DNA from 3 places in the Sphingobium sp. B2D3C genome. Region 3 is predicted to be linked to each of the others. Evidence: predicted binding sites of a transcription regulator. Region 3 holds the regulator's gene; each other region holds the start of a gene.

The links. The regulator LexA, encoded in region 3, represses DNA repair genes until DNA is damaged. The targets are predictions, from matches to a motif close to GTTCCNCNCTTGTTCT.
Positions count from the first base shown of each region.
Region 1: the regulator LexA is predicted to act here: its motif matches at 1,554-1,569, upstream of M2339_RS09925 (ImuA family protein).
Region 2: the regulator LexA is predicted to act here: its motif matches at 1,446-1,461, upstream of M2339_RS10185 (Panacea domain-containing protein).

Region 1 is NZ_JAOQOK010000001.1:2,132,259-2,136,627, reverse strand. Features, by position in the region: gene M2339_RS09930 (Y-family DNA polymerase) at 1-896, opposite strand, end outside; gene M2339_RS09925 (ImuA family protein) at 778-1,551, opposite strand; gene M2339_RS09920 (nuclear transport factor 2 family protein) at 1,803-2,291, shown strand; gene M2339_RS09915 (hypothetical protein) at 2,288-3,271, shown strand; gene M2339_RS09910 (hypothetical protein) at 3,275-4,234, shown strand; gene M2339_RS09905 (sulfatase) at 4,282-4,369, opposite strand, start outside.
Region 2 is NZ_JAOQOK010000001.1:2,187,740-2,192,108, forward strand. Features, by position in the region: gene M2339_RS10180 (hypothetical protein) at 79-807, opposite strand; gene M2339_RS10185 (Panacea domain-containing protein) at 839-1,351, opposite strand; gene M2339_RS10190 (hypothetical protein) at 1,590-1,790, shown strand; gene M2339_RS10195 (alpha/beta fold hydrolase) at 1,877-2,848, shown strand; gene M2339_RS10200 (DUF2171 domain-containing protein) at 3,192-3,590, opposite strand; gene M2339_RS10205 (hypothetical protein) at 3,838-4,164, shown strand; gene M2339_RS10210 (PepSY domain-containing protein) at 4,222-4,369, shown strand, end outside.
Region 3 is NZ_JAOQOK010000001.1:949,573-953,941, forward strand. Features, by position in the region: gene M2339_RS04355 (ComEC/Rec2 family competence protein) at 1-1,158, shown strand, start outside; gene lexA (transcriptional repressor LexA) at 1,183-1,887, opposite strand; gene M2339_RS04365 (bestrophin family protein) at 2,013-2,909, opposite strand; gene M2339_RS04370 (GFA family protein) at 3,103-3,591, shown strand.

The sequences.
Region 1 (4,369 bases), 1.2 Mb from region 3:
CCATCGCTGCGGAACAATGTCAGGACAAAGCGCCGGCCACCCAGTCCGCGCTCATCGAGTGTCCGGGCCGCCTCGCGCAGCAGGTCGAGAAAACAGGCGGCGATGCTGGCCTGCAAGGCAACCGGCTCGGCAAAACGGCGCTCGAAATGGAGCGGCTGGGGCTGTGCGAGCGGATCGATCGGCGCCTGCTCCTCGCCCAGCAGGCGGCGCAAGGCAGTCACCGCGTCCGCCCCGAATCGCGCGGCGATGCTGGCGGCGGCCCGCGACGCCAGATCGCCGATGGTCTTTAGCCCGGCGCGGCGCAAGGCGAGCGTCGCCTCTTCGTCCAGCCCCAGCGCCAGCACGGGCAGCGCCCGCAGCGCCTCCCGCTCGCTGGTGACGGGCAGGCGGGCATGACGGGCCAGCGCCTGCGCGCCCTGCGCGGTGGAGGCTGTGGCCATGCGCACGCTCATGCCAATCGCGGCGAAGGCATCCTCGGCCTGCGCGGCCAGGCCTGCCTCGCCGCCGAACAGATGGTCGCTTCCCGCAATATCCAGCGTTATCCCATCGGGCGGGGCGAGGGTGACATGCGGCGACCAGGCGATGCAATGCCGGGCCAGCCGCTGCAGCCAGTGACGGTCGGCCTCTTCGTCCATGTCGGCCACGATGAGGTCGGGCTGCAGCGCGCGGGCATCGGCCAGCGTCTGGCCCGGCAAGATGCCGAGCGCGTGGGCCTGCGCATCGACGGCGCACAGCCGCAATGCGCCCTTGATCTTGGCGACGAGAACCAGCGGCCCGTTAGGCTGCCCGCCGGTCCCCGCGCTGTCGATCCCCTGCTGAATCCGCAGCCTTTCTGTGGGCAGGAGCGGAAACCACAGCGCCAGATAGCGCCGCTTCACGGAACAAGCGTCGGTCACGGTCCCACTCCAGCCGCCAGGAAAGGCCGCAAGGGCCGGAACGTTGGCGCAGCAAGGTCACATCGAAGGTCGGCAGTCCGGGCGCATTGCCCGGCAGCGCGAGCGAAGGTGCGGCGGCCACCTGCCAGCGGGTCTGACCCGCGCTGGGCACGGGCGGCGCGTCAGGGCGCAGCAGCAGCAGCGTCACGCCGGATTTCTCTGCCGCCAGAGTCAGGCGGCGGCTGGCGGTCAGGTCCAGTGCGGGCATCGGCCCCCAGCCTTCCACCACGACCGCGCTCAGGCCAGAGCAGCGCAAGGCATCCACGGCGGCACGCAGCAGGTCCATGCCGTCCCTGACGGTGCCGATCAGCCCCAGGCCGGGGGCGCCGCCCAGTTCGGCCCAGCCATGGCCCTGCGCTACGCCGCCTTTTCGGCTCGCCTGTCGCTCGCGGAGCCACAGCACCTTGCCGTCGGCCTCGCTCAGACCTGTCGCCAGCGAGACGACGAAACCCGCCGCTGCCGCGACATCGTCCACCTCTGCCGCATAGACTTCATGTACTCGCCCGCGCGCCAGCCCGCCGCCCAGCAGCGTATCGATCGCGGCGATGCCGAACGCCTTTCGGGAGGGGGCATCCGGCATCGCGTGATCGCACAAAAGGGCAGGGGCGAGTCTCATATGTTCCTATTATGTTCCTATTCTGAGCAGGGTCAAGGGATCGTTCCGGCAGCTTGTCCCATCGCGACCCAAGCCATTGGAGTGGAACGATCATTGGCCCGCCAGCCTCCGTCAGAAGGTCACAAGGGCGGTTTCGCTCACCGGGCATTTCGCTTGACAAGGCGGCCCTGCAGGACGGAATAAACTACAACGACGTATCACGATTTATCCGCTGCATGCGGATGTGCGTCATGAGGGGGAGGTCACAGGGGATGCGGTTCAGCTCAGCCGTCGGCAAAGCGCTCATGCTTGCTCTGCTCGGATCGCTCGCCCAAACGGCTGTGGCGGCCGAGAATTGCCCGTCGCCGGGCATGACCAAGGCCGATTTCGAGCGCTATTTCCTCTGTTTCAATGCGCGCGATTATGCCTGCTTCACCAGCTATTACGACGCCGATGTCGTCCTGGTGAAAGGCGGGAAGTGGCCCGATCTCAAGGGGCGCGATGCCATCATCGCCTTTTATCGCGACGTCGATGCCCGTGGGCTGAAGGAGCATGTCACCCCGCACGCCATCGAGGTGCAGCCACAGGGCGCGACGGTCGATCTGGAAGCGCATTTTCAGGCCACCAGCGACTGGCCCGACTTTGGCTCACGGCCCTTGAAGGCGGGCGATGACTGGCGGTTGCGCGGCGTGCTGCTCTACGAGATTCCATGCGGCAAGATCACCCGCATCCGGCCCCGCCCGCGTCCCGTGCAGCCATGATCGCGCGTCCCATCCGGGGGCTGGCCGCGATGGCCGCGCTCCTGCTCGCCGCCCCGGCGATGGCTGCCGGACCTGCCGCACCGGCGGCCTGTGACCGCACCTGCCTCACCGAGATCATGGACCAGTATCTGGCCGCCATGATCGCGCGCGCGCCCGCTAGGGCGCCGATGGCGACGCGCTATCGCGCGACCGAAGATGCGCAGGAGGTCCGTCTCGGCGCGGGCCTGTGGCAGACGGCGACCGGCCTTGGCACCTATCGCATCGACCTCGCCGATCCGGTGAGCGGCACCGTCGGCTATATCGGCGAGGTGCTGGAAGGGGAGGGCAAGGTCACCATCGCGCTGCGCCTCAAGGTGGCGGATCGCAAGATCACCGAGGTGGAGACGATTCTCGGGCGCGGGCGGGTGCCCGGCACATCCATCGTGCCGGCGCCGCGCGCGTCGTTCGGCAATATCGTTCCGCCCGCCGAGCGGCTGACCCGCCAGCAGATGATCGAGACGGCCAATGCCAATTTCGACGCGCTGCTCGCGGCCGACGGCTCCCTCTATGCGGAGGATTGCCAGCGGATCGAGAACCGCATGGCGATGAGCGGCAATGCGGAACTCAACTATCCCATCGGCACGATCCCCGGCGTGCCCAAGCCGCATTTCGGCAGCATGGGCTGCGGCCAGCAGATCAGCTTGCACCTGTTCGACCAGCTCGACGCGGTCGAGCCGCGCCGCTTCCTCCTGCTCGATGAGGAGAAGCAGCTCGTCTTCGGCGTCTATGTCATGCGCTGGTACAAGAACGGCCGGTGCAACGAGGTCCCCGGCTATGGCACGATCTGCCATGACAAGCCGCGCCAGCCGGTCTCATTGCTCAATGCGGAGATCCTCGGCGTGCGCGGCGGCAAGATTCACGAGGTCGAGGCGATCTTCAAATTCGCGCCTTATGAGGCCGACAGCGGCTGGCTGGGCGATCTGCGCGACGGAAAGGACTGACGGATGATCCGCTTTGCATGGCGTGCCACCGCCCTCGCGCTGCTGCTCTCCACTGGCTTGCCGACCCTGGCACGGGAGGCCGCGCCTGCGTGCGACCGCGCCTGCCTCTATGCGCATGTGGACCGCTATCTTGCCGCCGTCGAGCAGGGGACCCCCGCCGGTCTCGATCTCGCACCGGACTTTCGCGCCACTGAGAATGGCGTGCCGGTGGCGCCGGGCGAGGGGCTCTGGCAGACGACGGATGGCTATAGCAGCTACCAGGCGCGCGCCGCCGATGTGGCCGCCGGGCAAGTCGCGGTGCTGGGAGAAGTGAAGGAGGGCGGCAAGACTGTCGGTTATGCCACCCGCCTCAAGATCGTCGCCGGGCGGATCGCGGAAGCCGAGACGGTGATCGGCCGGTCGTTCGCGCCACAGCATCCCTCCATGCCGACCGAGGTCAGAGCGGGTCTGCGCACCATCGTGCCCAAGGGCGAGCGCCTCACCCGCGCCGAGATGATCGCACTGGCCGACCGGAACTTCGACAATATGCTGCGCAACAAAGGCGATCATTTCGCGCCGGATTGCCAGCGGATCGAAAACCGGATGCCGATGAGCGGCAACCCGCAACTGGCCTATCCCATCACGCCCATCCCCGGCAAACCGCTGCCGCATTTCGGCAGCATGAGCTGTCAGGCGCAGGTGGAGGCGCATCTGTTCGACACGCTTGATAAGGTCGATCCGCGTCGCACTCTGGTGGTGGATGAGGAACAGCAGGTGCTGTTCGGCGTGTTTTCCCTGCGCTTCTATGGCCGGACCGAATGCAACGACATTCCGGGCTATGGTCGCACCTGCCCCGCCAAGCTGAGGGGGCCGATGTCGCTGCTCAGCGGCGAGATGCTGGGCATGCGGGGCGGCAAGGTGCGCGAGGTCGAGCTGATCTTCACGCGCCTGCCTTATGAGGCCGGACAGGGCTGGGCACCCTGAGCGGACAGGGCGGCGGGACACATCGTCCCGCCACTCAGCAGCCTCTGTCAGCGCGGCTTGACGCTGTTCTCCATCTTGGCGCCGAAGTGATCGGCCAGGTCCTTGCCGGTGAAGCCATGGGTCGATGAATCCGGG
Region 2 (4,369 bases), 1.2 Mb from region 3:
ACGATACGCCCTGCCATGCCGGCGGGATCTGGTTTCAGGTTTCTCGTAAGAAGGACTGAGAGCCCAATCACCGCTTAACTACTCTGGACTATTAGGCTCAGGAGGATCGAAAAGCCCTCTTTGCTTTGACTTAGGTGGATTTTTAGTCTTACTAGCACGCAAGGCGTCTGCACGTTCCTTGGCTGCCATAAATGTAGTCACGTATTGCGCAATCATTCGATCATCAAGCTTTGAGAGATCGGATTGATAGATTGGTTGCGCTACGACTTCATCATCGTCACCTGATAGATCGATCAAATCTATCACTGCCTCTCGCCAATCACCTTTACAGAAAGCTTGGCGACCAAGACTGGCATAAAATGCCATTCCACTTTCCGGTAGAGGCTTCTTTCTGGGTTGCAACAGTGGAATCACTGCATTCCCATCCCGCACGTACCAGCAGACACCCTTTACCTTGATGAATATGTTGGGGCCCCATTCAATATCATTGACTGTTTTTAACTTTGCATCAGGAAAATCAACAAATCGACGCGTTTCGACTGGGTTCTGCTGTCCCAGCCGAAATAAAGCCATCACGCAAGCTTCCACCCGTGGATGAGTCCCGGGGAAGACAATGTTTGAAGACTCGGGCCTGATAACCCCTCTGAGTGCAACAGGGAGTGCTTCCCACGTCTTATGATGCGTGAACCCGATGCTCGCGCCATCGAATTCCATTATATTTGAAACCGTTGCAAGCACGTTGCCGGGTACTGTCATTGAAGCGACAGAAAGAGCGAGGGGCGCATTGGATCGAATCTGATTAACCATTCTCAAAATGGAACAGAACGTGATCACAAAGTCAATGTGCGATCGAAATTCTCTCTAGGCGATGATGGGAGCGGATCAAATCGTTGCCTATTCGCTTACCCATATTACGGCCGCGCTCGAACAGATTAAGAGCTTCCTGCCACGGCCCGCTTTCGATGTGGGACATTCTCGACAAGGCAGACGCCGAAAGGTGAGCATACGAGTGAAATATTGCCTTAACAACGTCACGGTTTGGCCCGAGGTCAGCAGCCTTTGACTGTACCCTCGTGGCGGAAATTGGGTCAAAGCGTGAGGCACGTTTAGTGATAGGATGAGAAGAAAAAATCTTAAACTCTTGAAATACCTCACCCAATACCGGACCATATTGCCAAGCTTCGAATTCTTCTGAGAGCAACTCACCTCCCGTCAGGAGAAGAAAATCAGAATGGCAATAGTAAAGAAGTTTTTGAAGCTTCATTGGAGTAACCGGCACATTCATTTCATCTGCCCAATCTAAGAGAAGATTGGCCAACTCTTTGGCATCAACATGGACGTTCTTAGACAAACAAATCCGCCGTTTTTTCTAAAGGATGCGCTCAATCCGGTAGTGGTCAATGCGTCTATAGAATTGCAGGCACCTTCGGAAGGAGTCTATCGCAAGAACATATAGCGAACAAACGGCGAATGCAAGAATAGCCCGTTCCCTATCTTGGAACGACAAACCCCGCTAAATTCACAGGCCCGCGCGCTCTATCGCCTTTCAGAAGGGCTTGATCTGCCGTATATGAAAAAGCGCATCCGCTATGAAACGGCAGGTGATTATGGCGTCGAAGATCTCCAAGACTGAGCCGATCCCGCTCGAAGAACTCGGCGCGCGCATTGCCCGCCGCCGCGCGGAACTCGGCATTACGGACGCCGACATCCCCCGCAACAGCGGCGCCCGCCGCACGGACAGCAAGAAGGCATTGCTCAAGGCCATCAGGGACGTTGGGGGCAACTGGTAAGGCCGCCGACACGCTTGACCGCCTCCCGCCGGCCCCTCACTCTGAGAGCGCGCATAGTTCGCAGCAAAACCGGAGAGGCCCGCCCCATGAACAGCCGACGCGACTTCATCAAGCAAACCGCCGCCGTCGGCGCCGCAAGCCTCGCCCCCAATATCGCGCCCGCCGCCGCGCAGGCGCAGTCCCCTGCCCCGCCGCTCTGGCAGAAGCTCTACCCCGGCTTTCGCAACCTGCGGATCAAGACCAGTGGCGCGGAGATCAATGTTGTCACGGGCGGATCGGGGCCGCCGTTGCTCATGCTCCATGGCGCGCCGGAATCGCTTGTCACCTGGCATCTGGTCGCCCCGGCACTGGCGCGGGATTATACCGTCGTGCTGGCCGATCTGCGCGGTTATGGGGATAGCAGCAAGCCGGAGGGCGGCGCGGATCATTCGGCTTATTCCAAGCGGGCGATGGCGCAGGATGGCGTGGAGGTGATGGCGCAGCTGGGCCATGAGCGCTTTCTGCTCGTCGGGCATGATCGCGGCGCGCGGGTCGGGCGGCGGATGGCGCTGGATCATCCCGAGAAGGTCCGCAAGCTCGCCGTGCTGGACATCTTGCCGGAGCATTATCTCTACAGCCATGTCACGCTCGGCTTCGTGCGCGGCTATTATCACTGGTTCAGCTTCCTGCGCCCCGCGCCCATTCCGGAGGAGGAGACGCTGGCGCGCTACCAGGCGCGAGCGGGCGAGGCGTCCAGCGAGATCGAACGGGAATATGATCGCCACCGGCTCGACCCGGCCATGCTCCATGCGATGTGCGAGGATTATCGTGCCTCGGCCTCGGTCGATCTGGATCTGGACCATGCCGATCTGGCCGCAGGCAAGAAGATCACCTGCCCGCTGCTCGCCATCTGGGCCGGCAAGGGGCTCTATCCGCGCCTGTTCGATGACATATTGGGCGTGTGGCAGGCCGAGGCGACGGACGTGCGAGGCCATGCGCTGCCCAATGCCACGCACAATCTGCAGGAAAGTGACCCGCAGGGGACGCTCACGGCGCTGCAGGCCTTCCTGCGCGACTGATCTCGGGACCAATTTTTCGGAAGATGTGAGCGGAAAAGAAGTCCGGCCTCCCGGGGGGTGGGGGGATGGGAGACCGGACCCTTTTCAGCCGCTCGGCTGTGTGTGGGAGATCACCGCCGAAGCGACTTTCTACCCCTTTGGGTGCAGCATTCACTGAACCTGCTCCCTATCAGATAGGGTCGACAGGCCAGGGAACAAGGGCTGCGCGATCAATCGCGCCTGACGCACGTTGGGCCGTCCCGCTGCATCGGACGGACGCGTGCAGGCGCTCTTTCGTCGCAGCCATATGTTGGTGGCCGGGCGGGAGGGACCCGGCCACCGGACTTGTTCGGGCGAATGTGCCTCAGGTCGAGGGCGTGCCGGAGCCGCCCATGCCGGTGCCAAGGCCGCTGGTGCCGAAGATCTGCGAATTCTCGTTGGTGCCGGTCGTGCTGGTGGTCGCCGCGCTGCCGGCATAGCTGTCCGTCTTCACGCCGCCGGACTGGACGCCGGGGCGCGTGCCATCGGCATAGCCGCCGCCAATCGTCAGGCCCTCGGGCATCGGCGTATCGGGCTTGAGCGTGACGCGATCGTCATGGATGCTGTCGACATAATCGAGGTTGATCTGGTGATGGCGGCTGTCCGCCGAATCCGTGCGGGTGAGGACCAGCAGATCGCCGTCCACCTTGTCGACGGTGCCGACATGGCGGCCGCTCGCGTCCGCGACTTCCATATGCTCCTTGATGCGCCACTTCTCGAACATGGCTCACTCCTTTTCTCTGCAGATACAATGAACTAGATGGTATTGAAGAGAGAACGGCCGAGGCGGCGGAGCGTTCCGAAAACCCCGCCCCATCCAGCGCATCGCAGCCACGACTGGGCCGTTCACAGCCGGCGCCGAGCGCAATCCGGCGCGAGACGGCGCGCGCCGCTTTTGATACGGGTCAATGCGTCCGGCCGCCTGAGCGGTCACACAGCAGCGGATGACCGACGCGATGACCAAGCACCCCATGCCCCGCCCCTCCGCCGGCACCGGCGCCGCGCTCGCCTTGCCGGCGGGCCTGCTGCTGATCCTTGGCGGATGCGCCCGGCAGAGCGCCGCGGCGGTGAGCAGCGCGCCGGATACGCCCGGCTTCCTGCTCGGCCTGTGGCACGGCTTCATCTTTCCCTTCGCCTGGGCGCTCTCGCTGATCGCGGACGATGTCGCCGTCTATGCCGTGCCCAATAATGGCGGATGGTATGATTTCGGCTATTTCCTCGGCATCGTCGTCTTCGGCGTGGGCGCGCGCAAGACCAAGACGGTGACCGTCTATGTCGATCGGTGGCGCGGCCGGTGATGACGAGCGCCCATCCTTCCGCTGCTGCACCTGCCTTCCGCAAGAAAGGATGCACCCATGCGTAAATGGCATCGCTGGACCACCGTCTTCATCGGCCTGTTCATGTTGTTCATCGCCCTGACCGGCCTCGGCAGCCATTTCGCCGCGATGGTCGCGCGGGGGAGCGTGTTCGAGACCGAGGAGCGCGGTGCCCCGCCGGCCGCGC
Region 3 (4,369 bases):
TTCACCGGGGCGCAGGTGCCGACGATCCGCTCGTGCATTGCCGCTCTGCTGGTAATCGCGGGCATGGCTCTGGGCCGTGAGGCCATCGGGCTGCGCTTGATCGCGACCGGCGCGCTGATCGTGATGATCTTTTGGCCCGAGGCTGTCATCGGCCCCAGCTTCCAGATGAGCTTCGTTGCCGTGACCGCAATCGTGGCGCTTTACGAATATCCCCCCGCACGGCGGCTGTACGAGCGACGCGATGAGGGGCGGATAAAACGCTGGACCCGCAGCCTGGGTGCCTTGCTGGCGACCGGTTTGCTGGTGGAGCTGGTGCTGACGCCGATTGCCTTTGCCCATTTCCATCGCTCGGGCCTGCTTGGCGCTGCGGCCAATATGATCGCCATTCCGCTCACAAGTTTCGTGGTAATGCCCGCCGAGGTGCTCGCGCTGGTGCTCGATGCCGTCGGGCTGGGGGCGCCGGTCTGGTGGGTCGTCGGCGTGGCGCTCAAATTCCTGCTATGGATTGCGCATACTGTCGCCAGTCAGCCCTTTGCGACGCTGTCGCTGCCCGTCTCCAGCGGACTGGCCTTTGCGCTCGCCATGATCGGCCTCTTGTGGGTGATGCTCTGGCACACGGCGCTCCGCTGGTGGGGCTTGCCTCTGGCGGCGCTTGGGTTTTTCCTGACATTTCTGGCACCGTCCGCCGACGTGCTCGTCACCGCCGATGGTCATCATGTGGCCGTGCGTCTGGGCGACGGGCGCATGGCGCTGTTGCGGGACCGAAGCGGAGACTATGTTCGGACGACTTTGGCCGAGGCGAGCGCTTATGACGGCGAGTTTGCGTCTCTCGCGCAGGCGCCGGACACGCGATGCACGCGGGACATGTGCGCGATGACATTGCCGGGCCGTGCTGACCAGCCGCCGGTTCACCTGCTGATCAGTCGCTCGCGCCTGCTCGTTCCCTATCCCGAGCTGGTGGCCGCCTGCGCACAGGCTGATCTGGTGATCGCGGACCGGCGCCTCCCGCCCGGATGTGTGCCGCGCTGGGCGAAGCTGGATCGGCCAGCGCTGAGCGCTATGGGCGGCGCACTGATCCTGCTCGACAGTCGGGAGATCGTGCCGGGCCACGACCCGCGCGGCCGCCATCCCTGGATCGTGGGTACCGGCTCGCGCTAGAGCCGGCGCCCCATATCGCCCGTCTCAGTTATAGCGCCGCAATAGCCCCGCGAGCCGACCCTGAATGCGTACCTGCCGCGCCTCATAGGTTTGCGGCTCATGGTCGCGATTGGCGGGATCGAGCCGCACCTTGCGGCCGTCATGATGGAAATATTTGAGCGTCGCTTCATTCTCGTCGATGAGGGCAACGACGATCTGGCCGTCGCGCGCCGTCTCGGTCCGCTGGATCAGCGCGAAGTCACCGTCAAAAATCCCCGCTTCGATCATCGAGTCACCGGAGACTTCCAGCGCGTAATGATCGCCGGCGCCCAGCAATGCGGCCGGGACCGGCAGCATGGTGTCGCTCTCCATCGCCTCGATGGGAAGACCGGCAGCGATGCGCCCATGCAGCGGAATTTCGATCACGTCATTGGCGGCGATTGGGATGGTCCGCGCCGGCGCGGTGGTCGCCTTGCGCAGCGGGGTCACGTTGGTGGTCGCCGCCGGCTCTTCCGTCCGCTCCGCCACGGGCATACCATCGGGCAGTTTAAGGATTTCGAGCGCCCGCGCACGATTGGGCAGCCTGCGGATGAAGCCGCGCTCTTCCAGCGCGCTGATCAGCCGATGGATGCCGGACTTCGACTTGAGGTCCAGCGCCTCCTTCATCTCCTCGAAACTGGGCGAGACGCCACCCTGATCGAGATGCTGCTTGATGTAGCTGAGCAGTTGCTGTTGCTTGGCGGTCAACATGAGTGGTTCCCCAATATGGAACGGACGGAGAACGTTTAGGAAACGAATCGAGCCACGTCAACACGGATCGGCCAAATATCTCACGGTTTGGTGAGCTGCGTGTAGCCCCACGCACGGGCGAGCGATCAGGTCAGGATGTGCTGATCGGGCGCGATGGGTGCGGGGAGGTCGGTCGCGCCGAGGCGGGCGAGCATTTCGCGTTCGACCGTCCGTGTCATCGCATCGAGCGGCAGATCGTTAGGATCATAGCCGAACGGGTCTTCCAGCTGATCGCCCAAAGCATCCAGCCCGAAGAAGGTGTAGCTCGCCACCAGCACCGGAATGAGGGCCCACCAGCCCAGCGAACCAGCCAGGGCGAAGGGCAGCAACAGGCAGAAGACATAGGTCGTACGGTGGAGGATGAGCGAATAGGTGAACGGAACCGGCGTGCTGGCGATCCGTTCACAGGCCGCCTGCACATCGCTGAGCGCCTTGAGTTGGCCCTCGATGAGCGAGTGGTGGATGGGGTTGATCTGCCCGTCGGCTGCGAGGCGTAGGCAATGTGCGCCCATCTCATAAAGCACCGTGTCGGTCGGGTTCGGGGAGGTGCGCCATGGTCCATCGTTCACCCACCGGCCGATGGCGGCAGCCTCGTCGTGCTGACGCAGGCGGGCTGCAAGACCGTTGGTGAAGCCGCAGACGCCGCGGAGCAGCGGGGCGCGCTCCTCCTCAGGCAGCGAGGACGTGAGCCGTGCGAAGGAGCGGCTCGCGATGATCAGCGCACCCCACTGTTTGCGGCCCTCCCACCAGCGATCATAGCAGGCACTGTTGCGGAAGCTCATGAAGATAGAGAGCGACAGGCCGATCAGCGCGAATGGAATGCCGCTGATCTGCGCGAACAGCCCGGGCCAGGCGCGGGCCGCGAGAATGGCCGCGACACTGGCCACGGCGATGCCCGCCAGCCGATGCTGGATATGCGGCATGATCGTGCCGCGGTAGGCGAACAGCACTTCGAGCAAGCCAAGGCGGTTGCGAACGATCACGGGCGGACATCTCCTGCCAGGGCACGCGGCCACCGGACATGGGCCGGGCACCGGGCGCGCTCGCCATGCGGAGGATGCGCGCGCAGATCAAGGATTAAGTGGCCGCAAGGGGAAGCGCGCGATGGACGCTGAGGGAACCGGCGGGGAGGGCAGCGGTTCAGCTTGAGAGACGATCACAAGGGAGGACTGTGCCATGCCCCTCAAGCTCGAAGGTTCCTGTCGATGCGGCGCCGTGCGCTTTTCCGTCGACAGCCACGCGCCGGTGCCATTTCTGCGTTGCTATTGCTCGATCTGCCGCAAGACCGCCGGCGGTGGCGGCTATGCCATCAATCTCCACGCCGACAAGCGCACGCTCAAGGTGGAAGGCGAGACCGCCGTCTATCACGCTACGCTGGACGATGGCGAAGGCGGATGCCGCGTCAGCACCGGCGAGCGACACTTCTGCCCCGCCTGTGCGAGCGCGCTCTGGGTGTTCAGCCCGGAGTATCCCGACCTGCTCCACCCTTTCGCTTCCGCGATCGACAGCGATTTGCCCAAGCCGCCGTCGCTGGTGCACATGATGCTCGGATCAAAGGCGAATTGGGTCGAGCCGCAGATCGGGTCGGATGACCAGTGCTTCGACGGCTATCCAGACGAGGGGCTGGAAGACTGGCACCGGGCGCATGGGCTATGGATTGAGTAGGACGGTTCGGGCGGGACGCTTCCAGAGGCGGTCATCAGGCTGGGTTGACGGTGAGAACGTCAGCTATCCGGTGCGGCTTAAAAATACCTGCCTGTCCGGATACGGCGCCGTTGCGGACATTCACTTTGCGTAGAAATTCCGGTTCCGAGGGTCGCCCGCAGCAGGGAAATTGTTTTCTGGAATGCAACTCTGCACAGCCTTGCGATGGATTGCAGCCAACGCCCGACCATTCAGCTTGTATAACCTAACGCTCGTTCGATCCCCCGAAGGAAAAACATCCACTACGATATGCTGCGACCTGTTCCTGTACCGCAAAGCTTTAGCCGGTGAGGAGGGTGAACGGACATGGGCCAGTGCCAATCGACCACTGTAGTTCTTTCCCAAACAGAAGCTCAGGCTTTCGACATCGCTGCTGGTCGTTTGCTCAAAAGCCGGCGGTGCCCCTTCTAGTGATCGCTCAGTTGACAAGCTAAAAAGGCCCATCAACCATGCTTGCCCGATCCAAAGCGGTATCGCCACCAGCGCTACTATACCCATGCCAGTTCGTGCGGTTGGTGATAGGTCTGACCAGCGCTTCATCTTACACCGATTTTCCACGCATCGATTGAAATGGTCAATGTCTGCTTCCCACGCCCAAACTGGCCGCTCGTCTATCCTTCGTCACCGCTTCAAAGCGGCTACGGCTGTGGTCCGACCATGGTGTTGAATGCGGACTGATGAGGCGCGACGCCATTGTGGGCGCTCCCTCCGTTCGTCCTCAGTCGCTGCTGAGCTTGTC